DNA from 3 places in the Selenomonas sp. oral taxon 920 genome. Region 3 is predicted to be linked to each of the others. Evidence: predicted binding sites of a transcription regulator. Region 3 holds the regulator's gene; each other region holds the start of a gene.
What was found. The regulator HrcA, encoded in region 3, represses chaperone genes, less so after heat shock. The targets are predictions, from matches to a motif close to TGTTAGCACTCNNNNNNNNNGAGTGCTAACA.
Positions count from the first base shown of each region.

Region 1: a site for HrcA is predicted at 1,952-1,982, ahead of htpG (molecular chaperone HtpG). Genes of this name have one in related genera too.
Region 2: a site for HrcA is predicted at 1,741-1,771, ahead of groES (co-chaperone GroES). Genes of this name have one in related genera too.

Region 1 is NZ_CP017042.1:1,834,151-1,838,722, reverse strand. Features, by position in the region: gene BCS37_RS08865 (acyltransferase) at 1-769, opposite strand, end outside; gene BCS37_RS08860 (SIMPL domain-containing protein) at 756-1,472, opposite strand; gene BCS37_RS08855 (hypothetical protein) at 1,556-1,831, opposite strand; gene htpG (molecular chaperone HtpG) at 2,148-4,097, shown strand; gene BCS37_RS08845 (TerC family protein) at 4,107-4,572, shown strand, end outside.
Region 2 is NZ_CP017042.1:1,736,294-1,740,865, reverse strand. Features, by position in the region: gene BCS37_RS08330 (methyl-accepting chemotaxis protein) at 1-1,553, shown strand, start outside; gene groES (co-chaperone GroES) at 1,810-2,091, shown strand; gene groL (chaperonin GroEL) at 2,114-3,742, shown strand; gene BCS37_RS08315 (cupin domain-containing protein) at 3,855-4,322, shown strand; gene BCS37_RS08310 (NAD(P)H-dependent oxidoreductase) at 4,494-4,572, shown strand, end outside.
Region 3 is NZ_CP017042.1:804,628-809,199, reverse strand. Features, by position in the region: gene dnaK (molecular chaperone DnaK) at 1-1,121, opposite strand, end outside; gene grpE (nucleotide exchange factor GrpE) at 1,162-1,734, opposite strand; gene hrcA (heat-inducible transcriptional repressor HrcA) at 1,728-2,762, opposite strand; gene BCS37_RS03735 (two-partner secretion domain-containing protein) at 2,973-4,572, opposite strand, start outside.

The DNA.
Region 1 (4,572 bases), 1.0 Mb from region 3:
CGTCCGCAAGCAGCAGCTTGTAGTACCACGCGAGGAGTGCGGCAAGGCTGACGATGCCGAGCGCATAGAGCCGCATTGTGTTCCGCTCCATCCATGCACGAAAAGCATCAAAATGAAGGGCAATATAGCCGCCGAGCAGGAAGATAAAGACGTAGTGTATAACCCAGTAGTTCAGACGATAGAAGAGCAGTGCACGCAGGAGCGTTCCCTCGGGAAGACCATAGACATAGAGATTGAACGCCGTATTGAAGCTCGACCAGTAGTCAAATGCGATCTGCAGGGCGAGAATCCCCGTGAGCAGCGGCAGGGTCATACGTGCAAGCAGCACGCGCCAGAGCGGCATCAGCAGGTAGAACCAGATCAGGATCACCATGAAGTAGAGCTGATACTTTGCGTTGCCGAAGAAGAGAATCCCCGGCAGTGCGGTCAGCGGCGGGAAACCCACCCCGTATACGTATGCGTCATGAATCAGGTAGAAGAGCGACCACACAAGATAGGGAATCATGACTGCACGGCCGCGCCGCACGAGGAAATCCCGATAGGAGAACGGCGCGGACGGCGACTGCCCGTAGAAGAGGCCGAACGCCGAGATAAAGAAAAAAATCGGTACGGCAAAGCGCGTACCGATGTCAAAAAGCGCCACAAGGTGAATGTTGGGCGATGGATTTGCGAGGTACTCCGCGCCGATGTGAATGCCGATCACGCCCATCATGGAGATGCCGCGGATCGCCTCGACGGCGGAGACTCGCCCATGTTTACTCGATGACATAGGCAATGTTCACCGAGGCTTCAAACGAAAGCTCACCTGCCGAGATCGGCGTTGCGGCATCGTACGCCTCCTTTGCCATCATCATCGGCATAAAATTGCGCGGGGTGTGTGACTGTGCGTCCGAATAGACGTTCAGAATGCGGACGATGCGTACGCCGAGCGCGCGTGCCACGGCATCCGCCTTGCTGCGTGCGTCACGCGCGGCATCGGCAAGCGCAGCGTTCTTTGCGGCACTCGGGTCGCTCGCAGAGAATTCGAGGGAGTCCACGCGATTCGCGCCGTTTGCGAGCGCTGTGTCGATCACCTTGCCCACATTTGCGAGGCTGCGCACCTTAATGACGACCGCGTTCGTCACGGTGTAGCCGGTAACAACGCTGCGCCCGTTGTCCTTCACATCGTAGATCGGAGAAAAATCATAGCGCGTGGTTTGAATGTCGCGCTCTGCGATACCGAGGGCCTTTACCGCATTCTGTATGCGTGCCGCCTGTGCTGCATTGTCGGCATGTGCCCGTGCCGCATCCTTTGCCTCCGTCACAACGCCGAGCGTAATCTCTGCCGTATCAGGGGCAATCTGAGCTGAGCCGACACCGTTCACCGTCAGCGTCGGCACAGCCTCCTCGGCGGATGCCGTGCCTGTCGGAATCATCAGCGCAAGTGCAAATACTGCCGCACATACGAACGTGCCAAATGAAAAGCGGTTCATCATAGTCCTCCATTCTTCTGATTGCAGACGCTAAAACTGCATTTATTATAGCATACTGCCGCAGAAGATGAATGAAAACGGCATTAGCCGAGCTCGGCGTACAGCTGCTCGTTGTACTTCTTTGCCGCCACATATGCCCAGATCGCGCAGATCGGCCATGTAAGGAATACACCAAATCCGAGTGTGAAGATCCCGATTACAATGTTGACGAGAAACATAATGAGTGCGCCTTTGAGCGTCGAATAGCACATGCCGAGCGGCCCGAAGAAGAATCCGAGACCAGCGGCAAGCCCGACATTCTTCGGTGACTTTACAATGATTGTCTGCGGTTTCTGCGGCGTGTTCTGCTCCTGATCCATAATAACATCTCCCTTATCCCATAAAACATAAAATGAAAACAATTACCTGTAAAAGTATAATCGAAAACCATATGAATTGCAAATAGGAGCAGTGTCCTGTATTCTGAAAAACGTCTGCGGCGTTTGCGCTTGCAGGACGAATTTGCTAAAATAGACGGTATACCATAAGGAAACAAGATTGAGGCCTGAGATACGGAGGGCGACAACAGTCTTGTATTTGACTTTTTGTCATTTTTCGTGTACTATACTACATAGTTTACACTTGCATACGCAGAAACATATGCAAAATACTTGACGACAAAGGGAGAACGATAACATGGCAAAGGAAACGTTTGAGTTTCAAGCAGAGACAAAGCAGCTGCTCGATCTGATGATCCACTCGATCTATACGAACCGCGAGATTTTCCTGCGCGAGTTGATCTCGAATGCGTCGGACGCGATGGACAAGCTCCATTTCGAGAGCCTGATGAACCGCGATATGCTTGAGGGCAATGAGAACTATGAGATTTTCCTCGTGCCCGACAAGGAGAGCAAGACGCTGACGATCTCGGACAGCGGCATCGGCATGTCGCGTGCGGAGGTCGTGGAGAACATCGGCACGATCGCGAAGTCAGGCACGAAGGCGTTCATGGAGCAGCTCGCAAAGGCGAAGGAGGAGAACGGCGGCACGCCCGACAAGGAGCTGATCGGGCAGTTCGGTGTGGGCTTCTACTCGGCGTTTATGGTCGCGGAGAAGGTGACGATCGTAACGCGTCGTGCGGGCGAGCAGCAGGCAACACGCTGGGAGTCGACGGGCGACGGCAGCTACACGATCGAGGACACGGAGAAGGAGACGCGCGGCACGACGGTCACGATCCACCTCGCGAAGGAGTTCACGGAGGGCGAAACGGACTACACGGACACGTTCGAGCTTGAGAGTCTCGTGAAGAAGTATTCGGACTATGTACGCTATCCGATTCGCATGAATGTCACGACGGAGGAGATGCCGCGCGACGATGAGGGCAAGGTCATCGAGGGTGCGGAGAAGATCAAGAAGACGGAGCTGCGCACGCTGAACTCGATGCAGCCGCTCTGGACGCGTGCCAAGTCCGAGATCAAGCCGGAGGAGTACAACGACTTCTTCCGTGACCAGTTCCACGAGTGGGAAGCACCGATGGAGGTGTTCCACACGAAGGCGGAGGGCACAGTCGAGTACACGGCACTCCTTGAGATTCCTGCGCGTGCGCCGTTCAACCTCTATCAGGCAGACTATGAGCCGGGGATTCAGCTCTACTCGCGCCATGTGTTCATCATGGACAAGTGCAAGGATCTCCTGCCGGACTATCTGCGTTTCGTCAAGGGGCTCGTGGACTCTCCCGACCTCTCGCTCAACATCTCGCGTGAACTCCTGCAGCAGAGCCGCGAGCTCAAGACCATCGGTCGTGCGCTTGAGAAAAATGTGCTCAAGACGCTCGGCAAGAAGCTCGAGAAAAACCGTGAGGACTACGAGAAGTTCTGGAACGAATACGGGCGGATGCTGAAGATCGGCATTTACAACAGTATGTACTCCGGACGCGATACTGTGGACAAGCTGAAGGATCTCCTGCTCTTCCACAGCTCGAAGGAGGGGGCGCTCGTCTCCCTCAAGGAGTATGTTGCGCGTATGCCCGAGAGCCAGAAGAGCATCTACTATGCGACGGCGAAGGATCAGGCGACGATTGAACAGCTGCCGCAGATGGAGCAGCTGCGCGAGCGCGGGCTTGAGGTGCTGTTCCTGCTCGACCCCGTGGATGAGTTCGCGATTGAGACGGTGCATGAGTACGAGGGGAAAAACTTCCACTCGATCAGCCGCGGTGACTTAGGCCTCGACGATGCGGAGAGCGAGGCGGCGAAGAAGGAGACCGAGGATATCGCCAAGGCGAACGACGATCTCATCAAGGACGTGAAGGATGCCATCGGCGATAAGATTGCCGAGGTCAAGATCTCGCAGCGACTGCGCTCGAGCGCGGTCTGTCTGGTCGCGGATGAGGCGGGGCCGTCGCTGTCGATGGAGCAGACCTTTGCCGAGATGAACAATCCGATGTTCAAGGCACGGCGTATTCTCGAGATCAACCCGCATCACGATCTCTTTGCGAAGCTGAAAGAGGTGCACGCGGCGGGCAAGGACAGCGAGGAGTTCAAGGACTACTGCGACCTGCTCTATACGCAGGCACTGCTGATCGAGGGCATTCTGCCGGAAAATCCTGTCGCCTTTGCGCAGAAACTCGCAAAGATGATGGCAAAATAAGGAGAAGCTGTGGAAGTCGAACTCTTTTCATCGCAGTTCTTTGTGGCACTCTTTTCGATTATCGTGCTCGACCTCGTGCTTGCGGGGGATAATGCCGTTGTCATTGCAATGGCATCAAACCGACTGCCCGTGCACCTCCGAAAGCGTGCGATCTACGTCGGTACGGCGGGTGCGATTATCATCCGCCTGATCATGACGTACTTCGCCGTGCAGCTGCTCTCCGTGCCCTACTTGCAGGCACTCGGGGGACTGGTGCTGCTGCCGATTGCGGTGAAGCTGATGAAGCCGTCCGGCGGGGAGGAGCATATCGAGGCAGCAGAGACGTTTGCAGGAGCGGTCAAGACGATCATCATCGCCGATGCGGCAATGGGGATCGACAATGTAATTGCGATTGCGGGCGCGTCGCACGGCGACTTTCTGCTCGTTGTGCTTGGTCTCATCATCAGCATCCCCATTGTTGTCGGCGGCAGTCAGC
Region 2 (4,572 bases), 930 kb from region 3:
TGTCGACGCAATATCTGAACGATGCAAATACACGTCTGCGGAAAATCAGCGTCAACGTGCCGTACATCCTGCAGGAGAATATCACAGCGGACAACCGCAAGATTCTCGTGGATGATGTGCTCGGCAATCTGAACGCTCTCCGTCACGATATGGAGGAACTGAAGAAGATCGACACGAGCGAGCGGGCACAGGCAACGATCGGCGAATTGGAAAAGAATCTGAGTGTTGCGGCGGACAAGGTCGGCGCGGTCAACAATATGGGGACGACACCAGAGGATCGCGCAGCGATCTTTGACAATCTCGCTGCGCTTACCGTTATCTCAAGCAATATGGCGGTGCTTACGCCCGACAACGTGTTCCAGGGAAAGCAGCTCTTTGAGGCGAACAATGTGCGCTATGAGCGTACGGTTTACAGCTTTGTCATCATTATCGTCATTGCAGTAGGCTTTGGCATGCTCGTGTCGCGCCGCATTGCAGACAATATCTCCGATCCGCTCGCTGCCTCCATCGGACATCTGAGCGCCGTCGCGGCGGGAGACCTCTCGCGCGAGATCCCTGCAGAGCTCTCGGAACGTCAGGATGAGATCGGTACAGTTGTCAAGGCGCTGGGCAAGATGCAGGGCTTTATGAAGCAGGTGCACGAGGAGGCGGAGCAGACCGATGCGATGGTTGCAGAACTCGAGCAGATGCTGCATGGGCTCAACAATGACACGCAGGACATGTCTGCCGTGACCGAGGAGATGTCCGCAGGCATGGAGGAAACGGCAGCGTCCACATCGAGCGTGCAGCATCTCAGCGGTGAGCTGAATGACGGGATCAAGGGGGCGTCAGACGCAGCGCATGAGAGCGAGGAATATACGCGCGAGGTCGCACAGCGTGCCGCCGATCTCCAGACGACGATGGAGCAGTCACGTCTCAATACGCGGCAAATCTACGGCTCGACGAAGTCAGCGGTCGCAGAAGCCATCGAATCCGCGAAGGTGGTCGATCAGATCGGACAGCTCACGCTTGAGATCTCTGAGATTGCCGAGCAGACGAACCTCCTCGCTCTGAACGCAAGCATTGAGGCTGCACGTGCGGGCGAACAGGGACGCGGCTTTGCTGTGGTCGCGGGTGAGGTCGGAAAACTTGCTGAGCAGTCGCACGGAACGGCAGAGAAGATCAAGGGCCTCACGGGGCAGGTTACCAGTTCCGTGCAGGCACTTTCCGATGGTACGCATAGGCTGCTCACCTTCATTGATGAAAACATTCGCGGCGACTATGACCTGATGGATCGAACGGCGGTGCAGTACAAAGAGGATGCAGAGTTCTTCCGCAAAACCGCAGAGGCAACAACGACGCGGTCACAGGAATTGCTTGGCTCCGTCAGTGAGATGAATGCGGCGATGGAGGGCATCCGCAACGCGACCCACGAGGGAGCGGAGGGCAACACGCGCATCGCGGAGAAGGTCGTCGGCATGGCTGCACAGTATGAGGATATCCTTGCGAAGATCCAAACCTTCAAGGAAGGGACGGCACGTCTCAAAAATCTGGTGGCGGCGTTCAAAGAGTGAGATTGCCGGACGTACCCCATGCGAACACTTCCGTTGCTTCCCTAGAGTTCACTTAGGGGCATCGCCCATGCGCACGAAAATTTATATGTTATGCAGAGAGCCTTTTATGGCTCTTTGTTGTTTTTTTGACTTTTTTACAAAATACCTATTGACTTTTTGACTTAAAACGATTACTATATACATCGTAAGTTAGCACTCAGCAAATGAGAGTGCTAATACAATAAAAAGATTTGTATGAAACTAGGAGGCAGATACCATGATTAAGCCACTGGGCGAACGTGTTGTCATTGAAGTCGCGGAGAGCGATGTCACGACGGCGAGCGGCATTGTGCTCCCCGATACGGCGAAAGAAAAGCCGCAGAAGGGCAAGGTCGTTGCCGTTGGCGCAGGAAAACTGCTCGATAACGGCGAGCGTGCCGCGCTTGAGGTCAAGGTCGGCGACGGCGTCGTCTTCTCGAAGTACTCGGGTTCTGAGATCAAGGTCGATGACAAGGACTACCTCATCGTTCGTGAGAGCGACATTCTGGCAATCCTGTAATATATAAGTGGAGGCAGTATAAATGGCAAAGCAGATTCTGTTTGACGAAGAAGCACGCCGCGCACTCGGCCGCGGTGTGGATGCACTGGCAAACGCGGTCAAGGTTACGCTTGGCCCTAAGGGACGCAACGTTGTTCTGGACAAGAAGTACGGTGCTCCGACGATCACGAACGACGGCGTGACGATTGCGCGCGACATCGAGCTCGAGGATCCGTTTGAGAACATGGGCGCACAGCTCGTGAAGGAAGTCGCGACGAAGACGAATGACATCGCGGGTGACGGCACGACGACGGCAACGCTCCTTGCGCAGGCGATGATTCAGGAGGGAATGCGCAACGTCGTTGCGGGCGCAAACCCCATGATCGTCAAGAAGGGCATCGAGACGGCAGTCAAGACGCTCGTCGAGGAGATCAAGAGCAAGGCACAGAAGGTTGAGACGAAGGCGAAGATCGCGCAGGTCGCAGCAATCTCCTCCGGCGACGCCGAGGTCGGCGACCTCATCGCAGAGGCGATGGAGAAGGTCGGTAAGGACGGTGTCATTACGGTCGAGGAGTCCAAGTCCATGGACACGAATCTCTCGGTCGTCGAGGGCATGCAGTTCGACCGCGGCTACATCTCCCCGTACATGGTGACGGATACGGAGAAGATGGAAGCCGTTATGGACGATCCGTATGTGCTCATCACGGACCGCAAGATCTCGTCCGTCGCGGACATCCTGCCCGTCCTGGAGCAGGTTGTAAAGCAGGGCAAGCAGATTGTCATCATCGCCGAGGATCTCGACGGTGAGGCACTCGCAACGATTGTTGTGAACAAGCTGCGCGGCACGTTCAAGGCCCTTGCCGTGAAGGCTCCGGGCTTCGGCGACCGCCGCAAGGCAATGCTCGAGGACATCGCAATCCTCACGGGCGGCACGGTCATCAGTGAGGAGATCGGACGCAAGCTCGACAGCGTGACGATCGAGGATCTCGGACGCGCACGTCAGGTGCGTTCCACGAAGGAAGAGACGACGATTGTCGACGGTGCAGGAAACAAGGCACAGATTACGGCGCGTGTCGAGCAGCTCAAGAAGCAGATTGCAGACACCACGTCCGACTTCGACCGCGAGAAGCTCCAGGAGCGCCTCGCAAAGCTCTCCGGCGGTGTGGCTGTTGTTGAGATCGGTGCAGCGACGGAAGTCGAGATGAAGGACAAGAAGTACCGCGTCGAGGATGCGCTCAACGCAACGCGTGCAGCGGTCGAAGAGGGCATCGTTGCCGGCGGCGGCACGACGTTCATCGACATTCTCCCGGCGCTTGACAAGATCAAGGCGGAAGGCGATGTGAAGGTCGGCGTTGAGATCGTGAAGCGTGCGATCGAGGCTCCTGTCCGCCAGATCGCGGAGAACGCAGGTCTTGAGGGCTCTGTCGTCGTCGACAGCGTGAAGAAGGCGGGCGACGGCGTTGGTTTCAACGCGCTCGAGAATACCTACGTCGACATGATTGGCGCGGGCATCGTTGACCCTGCGAAGGTCACGCGCTCTGCCCTGCAGAATGCGGCATCGATCGCAGCGATGGTGCTCACCACCGAAACGCTTGTCACCGACAAGCCGGAGCCCGAGGCTCCGATGCCGGCAGGTGCGCCGGGCATGGGCGGTATGGGCGGCATGATGTAAGGCATCAGCCCGACTGAACCAATAAAAAGTGAACTCCCTTGTGAATCCTCATAAGGGAGTTTATCCTTTTCGCTTTCCGCATAGTTCTTTTCTGTTTAAGGGTGGGATTGTGATGAAAATGAAGAAAATCGCATCGGCAATGGCACTTGGCTGTCTGATGCTCAGTGCAACGGCATTTGCTGAGGAAGCGCAGGACCGCACTGTGCAGCAGTGCTTCCAGAAGGATGAACTCATCGTCCTCGACAAGCAGGATGTTGCAGGCGGCAAGGGAACACTTCATGGATTGTTCTCATTCACGCGCGACATGGCAAAGCCGGAACAGGCGATCAAGGAGATCGGTTGGATGCGCCTTGAAAAGGGATCGTCGATCGGTCTGCACAAGCACGGCGTGAATGAGGATGCGTACATCATTATTTCGGGCGAGGGGATCTTCACGGATGGCGACGGCAACGAGACCGTTGTCCATGCGGGCGATATTACCATTGCGCGTGCCGGACAATCCCATGCACTCCGCAACGAGAAGGATGAGCCGCTCATCTTCCTCGATGTGATTGCGCAGAATGACGGATTGCAGAAGTAAGTCAACTGCGAAGAGGTATGTTTCTTTACAGATGGAAACATACCTCTTTTTTGCTGTAATGTTTACGCAAATTCAGCCAAGATGATATTGTATGAATGGAAATGCGGTGCTATACTAAGTTCAGAGCAGAGATGTATTGTTCCACCGACAGGTGGGCGAAAGGAGTTTCGCATGCTGAATATGGACAAGAAACTCGCGAAGCGCGAGGAAGAGGGCAAGATCATCCGTGCGGGCATCGTCGGTGCAGGGC
Region 3 (4,572 bases):
TCGATGCCGAGAGAGAGCGGCGTAACATCGAGGAGCAGCACGTCCTTGACCTCGCCGACAAGCACGCCGCCCTGAATCGCTGCGCCGATGGAGACGCACTCATCGGGGTTTACGCCCTTCGAGGGCTCCTTGCCGAGGATCTTGCGGATCGCATCCTGCACGGCGGGAATACGGGACGAACCGCCGACGAGGATGATCTTGTCGATGTCTCCGCCCGAAAGTCCTGCATCCTCCATTGCCTTGCGCGTCGGAACCATCGTGCGCTCCACGAGATCCGCCGTCAGCTCATCGAACTTCGCGCGCGAGAGCGTGAGATCAAGGTGCTTCGGTCCCGTGGCATCTGCCGTAATGAACGGCAGGTTGATGTTCGTCTGGCTCATGCTCGAGAGCTCGATCTTCGCCTTCTCCGCCGCCTCGATAAGACGCTGTGCGCTCATCTTGTCCTGCGAGAGATCGATGCCGTTCTCCTTCTTGAATTCCTCGACCATCCAGTCCATGACCTTCTTGTCGAAGTCATCGCCGCCGAGCACCGTGTCGCCGTTCGTCGCCTTGACCTCGAACACGCCCTCGCTGAGCTCAAGGATGGACACGTCGAACGTGCCGCCGCCGAGGTCAAAGACAAGCACGGTCTCATCCTGATCCTTGTCGAGACCGTAGGCGAGCGCCGCCGCCGTCGGCTCGTTGATGATGCGCAGAACTTCGAGACCCGCGATCTTGCCCGCGTCCTTTGTCGCCTGACGCTGACTGTCGTTGAAGTACGCAGGGACCGTGATAACCGCCTGCGAAACCGTTTCGCCGAGATATGCCTCTGCGTCGCTCTTCAGCTTCTGCAGAATCATCGCGGAGATCTCGGGCGGTGTGTAGTTCTTTCCGTCGATCGTCACGTGATAGTTGCCCTCGCCCATGTGGCGCTTGATGGACGAAATCGTGCGGTCAGGATTCGAGACCGCCTGGTTCTTCGCAAGACGCCCGACGAGGCGCTGCCCGTCCTTCGTAAAGCCCACGACGGACGGCGTGATGCGGCTGCCCTCAGGGTTTGTGATGACAGTCGGTTCGCCGCCCTCCATGACGGAGACAACAGAGTTTGTCGTACCAAGGTCGATACCAATTACTTTAGCCATTTTATATTCCTCCAAAATCTTATAGATGTTATTTACGTCGTTAGTTACCGGCTACCTGCACCATCGCAGGGCGGATGACCCTGCCCTTTGCCTGATAGCCCTTCTGCAATACCTGTGTGATCGTACCGTCCTCCACATCGGGATTCTCGACACGCATGACCGCCTGATGTACATTTGGGTCGAAGGGCTGCCCCTCTGCCTCAATGTGTTCAAGCCCGTGCTTTTCCATGACCTCGCGGAGCTGTGTGAAGATCATCTCCACACCCTTTTGAAATGCCTCCACATCCGTCTGTTCCACCGCCATTGCCCGCTCGAAATTATCGAGCAGCGGCAGGAGATCCGTGAGCAGGTTCTGCGTGATGACGGCAGCGAGCTCCTCCTTCTCCTTCGCCGTGCGGCGGCGAAAGTTCTCAAAGTCCGCCTGAAGGCGCAGAATGCGGTCGTTCTTTTCCTGCAGTTCCGCTGTAAGCACATCGTTCTGAGTCTCTGCAGCATCCTCCACAGTCTGTGCACCAGTCTCCTCCGCGTCGCTCACATCCTCTGCGGGCTGCTCTTCGCACGCCTCTGCGGTCAGCTCTTCCTTTTCCTGCAAGCCGTTCACCTCTCCTACCATTTCAACTGATAGATCATCTCTGTCAGATTTGTGTTCACATAGTCCAGTATGCGCATCGCCTTCGCGTACTCCATGCGCGTCGGACCGAGCACGGCAATCGTTCCGAGCAGTCTGCCGTCGACATGGTATGTCGCCGTGATGAAACTGCTGTCCCAGAACGTGCTGCTCTTGTTCTCGCGCCCGATTGTCACCTCAAGTCCCTCGCCCGCATGCGTGTGCAGAATGTCCTTGACGAGATCCTCACGCTCAAGGACGAGCAGCATCGCGCGGACGCGCTCAAGATCTTGAAACTCGGGGTTGCCGAGAAGCTGCGCTGTCCCGCCGAGGTAGAGCCGATCGTCAGATCGTCCCTCAAGGGCTCTGTGCATGACCTCGACCGCGGCGACGAAAATGGATTCGTCGCCGATGGCGTCGCGCACACGGCGCATATCTGCCTTCGTCACATCGCTGAGTGCCTTGCCCGAGAGCGTCGTATTGACCGCCCCCGCCATGCGCTGAAAGTCCGCGAATGTCGCACCGTCAGGGATCTCAACGATGCGGTTCTCCACGAAGCCCGCGTCCGTCATGAGTACGGCAATCGCGTGCGTCATGTCGAGAGGAAGGAACTGCAGCATACGAAATGTCGACTGTGCTGCCTGCGGCGCAAGTACGAGTGATACATTGTGCGTCACATCCGCAATCAGCCGTGCCGTCTCCTGAAAGACCTCGTCAAGGCGCCGCACGCGACGGCTGTACCAATCGTGAATCTTCTTCTTCTCGGCATCCGTCACCGGTGCAACAGGCTGCAAGCCGTCGACGTAGAACCGATAGCCCTTCGACGATGGAATGCGTCCAGCGGATGTATGCGGATGTTCGAGGTAGCCGAGCATCTCGAGATCCGCCATCTCGTTCCGAATGGTGGCAGGGCTGATGCCGAGATTGTATTTTCGCGCGAGTGTCCGCGATCCGACCGGCTCCGCCGATGCAATATAGTCATCGACGACCGCCCACAGGATCTGACTCTTGCGCGCGTCCAGATCGTCCGACATTCACCCTCTCTCCTCTCCTTTCAAGACGTCTCACTCGTTGTTAGCACTCTCTAAAACTGAGTGCTAATCAAAAGCTATACTGAATATACACGGTAAAAAGCAAAAAGTCAAGAGCAAAATGACAAAAAGTCAAAAGGATTTTAGAAAGGCTGCTGCACGAAACTAAAATCTTCGTGCAGCAGCCCTAAGCAGCATATGCTTTATGGAATTTTACTCCTCTTCCACCTGCCCCTTCAACACATTGAAGATGTAGACGGCGCGGATCTCCACGGGAGTCACACCAAGGTCTTCAATCGCCGTGAGAAGTCCCGAGGCGAGTATGGCACGCTCCGCCTTGCGATCCTCATTCGTAACAACCGCGAGTGCCGCCTCATCCTGCGGGTAGAGTGTCACAATACCGTTGCCAAACGTCACCTTGAAAGAACCGCTTTTCGTCTGGTAGAGGAAGCTGAGCGCCTGTTCCGACGTATTGTGGATATCCTTCGGATCCGGAATGTCCACTTTCTTTGACGACGGCTTGATCGACAACTTTTCAGGACTGTAGTTGACGGAGTAGATGCCGTCAAGATCGCGCGAGCCGCCGTCCGTAAAGAGCACAGGAATTGCCTCGGCAGTATTGCCCGGAATCTCCTCATGATAGATGCCGCGGCTGCCGCGCGTCTTCCCGAGATCGAAGCCGAACGAGCCGTCCTTCTGCTCGACGAAATCATGTGCCTCGGATGAGCCGCTCCCCGTCAGTACGACGCGATTTGCCCAGTTTGTCTGTGCCACATCCTGCGGCGGGCTGACCGTCACATGATCCGGCTGCAGACTGCGCTGCGGATCATTATACTGCGGCATGCCCTTTTGCATGAAAGCATTTCCACTGCCGGTGCCGCTCTGCGCGGCCACCGTGCTGCTCGTCGTTACGGCAGTTCCTGCAGGCGTACTCATATCGAAGCCGCGCATACCGATGCGCAGCGTTCCCGGCGCATAGCGGAAGCGATAGTTGCTGAGATTCGTCGCACCTGTATAGATAACACTGGTCGGATCAACGTGAATCGCCGATCCGTAGATGCCGCCGGGAGTCGATGCATTGATGTTCGGCGCGTAGTACAGTTGTACACCGCTGATATCATCGCCCGCGAGCAGCCCACGCCCCGTCGTGTGGTCGCCGCGCTCTGCAGCATATGCGGTTACCACAGGATTCGGCGCACCGTAGTCACGGGAAGCACTGCCCGCCGTGATAAGCACCTCACGCGGCACGATGCTGAAATGCCCATCGACGTAAGTGATGGTATAGTTCGCATCCGTCCCCGAGGAGAAGTGCGCCCCGCTCGCCTTTGTCCAAAGGCCGCTCGTTCCTGCATTCGTCGTGACGGTCGCCGTCGGGTCGATCGTCTCCGTCACATCGTCGATGGCGTCGCCGTTGACAAGCCCCGTCGTTGCAGTTGCCGCAGCGACGTTGACCTTCGCCGTGCCGCCCACATAGCCTGCTGTGCTGTTGTCCGCACCGTAGGCGCGCTGCTTATCGCCCGCCGTGATGGTCAAGGCACGCGGCGTAATGGTCAGCGTACCGCTTGCCGATGTGATGTTATAGTCCGAGGCGTAGCCGCGGCTGCCCGGCGCAAGCGCTGCATTCTCGACCTGCATCGTATAGCTTCCGACACCCGTACGCTCCGTAACGGCATTACCGCCGCCATCGACCGCTCTGACCGTATAATTTGCAAAGCTGTCGCCTGTTGCAAGCGTCCCCGTATAAGTCGGAGACGGAATTGCCACCGTATTGTTTGCAGCGCCATAGATGCGCGTACCATTCGGCGCGGTAAAG